2 regions of the Kosakonia radicincitans DSM 16656 genome follow, and region 1 is predicted to be linked to the other one. Evidence: predicted binding sites of a transcription regulator. Region 1 holds the regulator's gene; the other holds the start of a gene.

Region 1 (3,154 bases):
TTTTGGCAACCAGACGTTCCGGCAGAATAAAGCTAAAACTCGTCCCTTTGCCGGGCGTACTCGCAATATCAAGGCGGCTTTCGTGATGGTTGAGAGCATGTTTAACAATCGCCAGCCCAAGCCCGCTCCCGCCGGTTTGCCGGGAACGGGCCTTATCGACGCGGTAAAAACGCTCGGTCAGACGCGGAATATGTTCGGCGGCAATGCCCGGACCATTATCCTCAACGCTGAATTCCGCCCCTTGCGGCACATGCTGCCAGCGCACAATAATGTGCGTTCCGGCGGGCGTATGATTCACCGCGTTATACACCAGGTTGGAGATGGCGCTGCGCAATTGCTCCTCATTACCGAGCACTTTTAAGGCGTTATCGACCTCAAACTCCAGGTTGTGCTTTTTTTGGCTGAGCGTCTGCGCTTCCCGTTCAACCAGGCGCAGCATCATCGGCACATCGATGGTTTCATTTGGCGGCAGCGTCGGCGCCGCTTCAATCTTCGACAGCGTCAGCAGCTGGCGCACCAGCCCTTCCATCCGCGATGTTTGCTCACGCATGGTATGCAGCGCTTTTTCGCGCGGCGCGCCTTCCAGCGCCTGCTCCTGCATCATCTCCAGGTAACCTTGCAGCACCGTCAACGGCGTGCGCAATTCATGGCTGACGTTAGCGAAAAAGTTACGCCGCGCGCCTTCCAGTTGGTGCATCTGCGTAACATCGCGCGCCACCAGCAGCAGTTGCTGCTCGCTGTAAGGCATCACGCGGATCTCCAGATGGCGCCCGCTGTTCAGCACCAGATTCAGTGGCCGGGTAAATTCTTGTTTTTTAAGATACTGCGTGAATTCAGGGTAGCGCAGCAGGTTCAGGATGTTCTGCCCGTTATCATCCGGCCAGCGCAGCCCCAGCAGCTGTTGTGCCAGGCCGTTACACCAGAAAATAGACCCTTCTTCGGTGGTGAGGATCACCGCATCCGGCAGAGATTCCGCACCGCTGCGAAAGCGTTTGATGAGATTACCCAGCTCGCGCCGCCGCTTTTTATTACGCATCTGCATCTGGTGCAGCCCGTATAACAGCGGCTCCCAGCTTCCCGTGCCGGGCGGTGGAGTCATACTTTTATCGACCCACAACCACCAGGAGAGGCGCAGTAAATTCCAGAAATGCCAGATCAGCAGCCCGGTTACCGCGGCAAATAAAAACCAGGGCAGGTAACCGAAAATCGCGCCGAGTATAAAAGCAGGTAGACAACAAAGGAGGAGCTCCAGCACCAGCCTTTTCCATGACAGCCGTTCCAGCACGCGTCACACTCCTGTCAAATTTCAGAAACGGGTCGAAAAACGATATCCCGTGCCGCGCACTGTTTGCACCATACGATCGTGACCGCTGTGTTCCAGCGCTTTGCGCAGGCGACGAATATGGACATCAACCGTTCTGTCTTCGACGTAAACATTGGTTCCCCAGACATGGTTCAGCAGTTGTTCACGACTGTACACGCGTTCCGGGTGGGTCATAAAGAAGTGTAAGAGTTTAAACTCCGTCGGCCCCATATCCAGCGGATTTTCGCCGGTCATCACGCGATGCGAAGAGGGATCGAGGCTAAGTCCCTGCATTTCAATCACTTCTTCCACCGCCATCGGCGAAATACGGCGCATAACCGCTTTAATACGGGCAACCAGCTCTTTCGGTGAGAAGGGCTTGGTAATGTAATCGTCCGCACCGGTTTCCAGACCGCGTACACGATCTTCCTCTTCGCCACGCGCCGTCAGCATCATCACCGGAATATCGCGGGTCATGGCCTCGCGTTTCAGGTGCTTAATAAACTGAATACCGGAACCGCCAGGCAACATCCAGTCCAGTAAAACCAAGTCTGGCCAGGGTTCGTTAAGTTGGTTCACCGCACTGTCATAATCTTCAGCTTCTACCGGTTGAAAACCATTTTGCTCGAGCACAAAGCACACCATTTCACGGATCGGTGCTTCATCTTCAACGACCAGAATTCGTCTCGCCATAATTCGCCCTGTTTTCTCGTATAAGTCGTCAGTTTGTATAGCGGCGCCATTATGCGTCAGTTTTATGACAGATTTATGAATAACATGACCACCAGATGACCCTGCCCGCAGCATTATGACAGCGCGAATATTCACGCAGTTAATGTCTCTAACACCCTGAATGTTATAATCGCGTTTATCCATTTTCGCCACGGAATCGCTATGCGCATTATTCACACTTCAGACTGGCATTTGGGTCAGAACTTTTACAGCAAAAGCCGCGCTGCAGAACATGACGCCTTTCTCGACTGGCTGCTGAATGCCGCAGAGCAGCACCAGGTGGACGCCATTATTGTTGCAGGTGATATCTTTGATACCGGTTCTCCGCCCAGTTATGCCCGCGAGTTATATAACCGCTTTGTGGTGAAACTCCAGCAAACCGGCTGCCAGTTAGTGGTGCTGGCGGGCAACCATGATTCCGTGGCAACGCTGAACGAATCAAAAGAGATCCTCGCTTACCTGAAAACCACCGTGGTCGCCAGTGCCGGCGCCGCACCATTCTGGCTCAATCGCCGTGATGGCACGCCCGGCGCCGTTTTCTGTCCGGTACCGTTTTTACGCCCGCGTGACATGGTCATCAGCCAGGCCGGATTATCAGGGCAGGAAAAACAGCAACATCTGCTGGCGGCTATTACCGATTACTACCAGAAGCAGTATGACGCCGCCTGCATTCTGCGCGGCGAGCAGGCGCTGCCGATTATCGCCAGCGGCCATTTGACCACCGTCGGTGCCAGCAAAAGTGACGCCGTACGTGACATCTATATCGGCACCCTGGATGCCTTCCCGGCGGAGAATTTCCCGCCAGCCGACTATATTGCGCTTGGACATATTCACCGCGCGCAGAAAATTGGCGGCCTGCAGCATATTCGCTACTGCGGTTCACCGATCCCACTGAGTTTTGATGAAACCGGAAAGCGTAAAAGCGTCAATCTGGTCACGTTCAGCGATGGCAAGCTGGCGGAAGTTACCGCGCTCGACATTCCGGCCACGCAGCCGCTGGCCGTAATCAAGGGTGATTTCGCCGAGATTTGCCGCCAGCTTGAGCAGTGGCGCGATGCGTCCACCGACACGCCAGTCTGGCTGGATATTGAAATTGAAAGCCGCGAATATCTGGCTGAT
Region 2 (3,154 bases), 2.2 Mb from region 1:
ACAAACGTATTGAAGCGCTGCGTTCTGGTGAGTATCTGAAATAACGCAGCGGCAGGAACTACAAAGCGCGCCAACTGGCGCGCTTTTTTTATCATCCCTAAACCCCTGGGGAGATGATGATTGATTACTCTGCTTTCGGCTGTGAGATCCGCAGTCCGCTGATGATGGCCGCTACGGTAGCCAGCGTCCCTGCCAGCAACAATGAAACATGCGTGCCGTGGGTGTTAAACATGTTGAACATTAATGCCACCAGCGCGGCACCGGAGCTTTGTCCCAGCAACCGTGCCGTACCGAGCATCCCACTAGCGCCACCGCTGCGCTGACGCGGCGCAGCGGTGATAATTGTGTGGTTGTTTGGCGACTGGAACAAACCAAAACCGGCACCACACAGCGCCATACGCCAGATGATATCGATATCTGCCGGTGATCCCGGGAGAAGCGCAAGTGCGAAAAGCCCGCATGCCATCATCACCAGCCCTAAAGCACCCAGTAACCCGGCATGCACGCGCTCAATCAGGTAACCGGCCAGCGGCGCCATAACCATCGTTGCCAGCGGCCATGGCGTCAGCAACAGGCCTGTTTCTACTTCACTACGCCCAAGTACGGTTTGCAAAAAGAAGGGCAGGGACACCAGCGCCAGCATTTGCGCGCAGAACGAGCAGACTGACGTGCCGATAGAGAGCGAAAAAAGTGGAATGCGCAGTAAGTCGACTGGCAGAAGTGGCACTGGCAGCCGCAGTTGTCGGCGTACAAAGAACCCGCCGATGATCAGCAATGCTACAATCTCGGCCGCCACGAGTGTGGTTGATTGCCCCTGAGCAAAACTGCTCAGCGCGGTAATCAATAAGCCAAATGTTAATGCATTCATTACAGCGCTTGGCAGATCGAATTTGGGCTTTGAAGTGCGAGCTGCATTCGGTGGTAAAAATTTAATTGCCAGCAGTAAAGCAATAATGCCGAGCGGTACGTTAATCAGGAATAACCACTGCCAGGAAGCCACGGAGAGAATGGCGGCGGCGATTGTCGGCCCCGCCGCCGATGAAACCGCCACCACAAAAGAGTTGATCCCCATACCGCGCCCGAGGCTACGGTGCGGGTAGATGAGACGAATGAGCGCAGTATTCACGCTCATCAGCGCCGCACCGCCAAACCCTTGCGCCACACGCGCCAGTGTTAATGTCAGTAATGAGTCAGAGAGTGCGCAGAGCAGGGAAGTGAGAGTGAACAGTACCAGGCCACACTGATAAACCCGACGGTAACCAAACATGTCGCCGAGAAAAGAGAGTGTGAGCAGGGAGACCACGATCGCAATCTGGTAAGCGTTAACAATCCAGATAGAACTTGCGGGTGAAGCGTTGAGATCGCGTGCAATGGTTGGCAACGCGACGTTAGCAATAGCCCCATCAAGCACTGCCATAGCAATACCAATAACAATGGTCAACACTGCGCCGTAGCGCAGTGGAACGGGGAGCCCGTCCAGAGGTGATTTATCCATAAAAATTTCAGGGTTAATGTCACACAGTTATTTGTATAATGATTCTATCATCTGCATTCCGGCTTTATGTCGCAGATTTGTAACGGGCTTTATGTCGCAGAATTGTAACGAAGTTGACAAACGTGCATTGCGGCGACTGAGCGACGAATTTATAATAAAAACCGATTCTGAATTTTATAAAACACACGCGATGAGGTGATTAATGGCTATCGCAGATTTGGACAAGCAGCCAGATTCTGTCTCTTCAGTATTGAAGGTATTTGGCATTCTGCAGGCGCTCGGCGAAGAGCGTGAAATCGGCATCACCGAGCTGTCGCAGCGTGTCATGATGTCGAAAAGCACCGTCTATCGCTTTTTGCAAACAATGAAATCATTAGGCTATGTTGCGCAGGAAGGGGAATCTGAAAAATATTCCCTGACGCTTAAGCTGTTCGAGCTTGGCGCACGTGCTTTGCAAAACGTGGATCTGATCCGCAGTGCGGATATCCAGATGCGTGAGCTCTCTCGTCTGACGAAAGAGACCATCCACCTCGGCGCACTTGATGAGGACAGCATTGTTTACATCCATAAAATTGATTCGATGTATAACTTGCGCATGTACTCTCGCATTGGTCGCCGCAACCCGCTGTACAGTACCGCTATCGGTAAAGTGCTGCTGGCATGGCGCGATCGTGAAGAGGTTAAGCAGATCCTTGAAGGGGTTGAATATAAGCGCAGCACCGATCGTACGATTACCAGCACCGAAGATCTCCTGCCGATGCTGGATGTTGTGCGTGAACAAGGCTACGGCGAAGATAATGAGGAACAGGAAGAAGGCCTGCGCTGCATTGGCGTACCGGTTTTCGACCGTTTTGGCGTGGTTATTGCCGGTCTGAGTATCTCTTTCCCGACGCTGCGTTTCTCTGAAGAGCGCCTGCATGAATATGTGGCCATGCTTCATCAGGCTGCACGCAAAATTTCAGAACAGATGGGTTATAACCAGTATCCGTTCTGACAAACGAAAGAAAAAAACCGCCGACATGGCGGTTTTTTTGTCCCGATGCTAGCCGTTGTCGATAACGGTGTCGCTTTTACGTATCAGAGGGCAATTTGCCAGCCCGAAAAAACCATTGTCTGAATGTACATATTGTGCGGTACTGGTGCCACGCGCTGTTACATATTTACATTGTAATCCCAGCCCACCAGCATTTTCGTGACTGCTAATCAGCACACCATAACCGCTCAGCAGAAGCCCAATCCACAGCAGCGCAACAACGATAACGGCGCGAATAAGTGTTCGCATATCAGCTCCTTGCTTCACACTAAATCATATCTTAAAGCTACCTGATTCACTGACTGAAACAAGTCATGCATTCCGAAAAATCGCGAATAGAGATACAGTTAGTCGCGGTTTAATGTTGCCATGCTAACCTGGTTACACCTGACAATGTACTGGAGAGTGGAGTGAGAAAATATAAGTGGCTGATCCTGATTGTCGTGCTGGTAGGCTGCCTGCTGCTCTGGACTCAAATGCTTAACGTGATGTGCGATCAGGATGTACAATTTTTCAGCGGAATCTGCATCGTCAATAAATTCATCCCCTGGTAATGAATGGTAATTTCTCAGTGAATGATTTCCTTCCTTGACGCCAGTGGTAAAATGTCGCGTCAACATGAGGTG

The links. Region 1 encodes PhoB, which activates phosphate uptake and scavenging genes when phosphate is short. Its sites were predicted from a motif close to CTGTCATAAAACTGNCNNAT; they were not measured.
Region 2: the regulator PhoB is predicted to act here: its motif matches at 1,562-1,581, upstream of kdgR (DNA-binding transcriptional regulator KdgR).

What each region holds. Positions count from the first base shown of each region.
Region 1 covers NZ_CP018016.1:4,393,609-4,396,762, forward strand. Annotated here, with positions in the region: gene phoR (phosphate regulon sensor histidine kinase PhoR) at 1-1,285, opposite strand, end outside; gene phoB (phosphate response regulator transcription factor PhoB) at 1,307-1,996, opposite strand; gene sbcD (exonuclease subunit SbcD) at 2,198-3,154, shown strand, end outside.
Region 2 covers NZ_CP018016.1:2,233,722-2,236,875, forward strand. Annotated here, with positions in the region: gene htpX (protease HtpX) at 1-44, shown strand, start outside; gene Y71_RS10930 (MFS transporter) at 125-1,495, opposite strand; gene kdgR (DNA-binding transcriptional regulator KdgR) at 1,698-2,489, shown strand; gene Y71_RS10940 (YobH family protein) at 2,538-2,777, opposite strand; gene mgrB (PhoP/PhoQ regulatory lipoprotein MgrB) at 2,939-3,082, shown strand.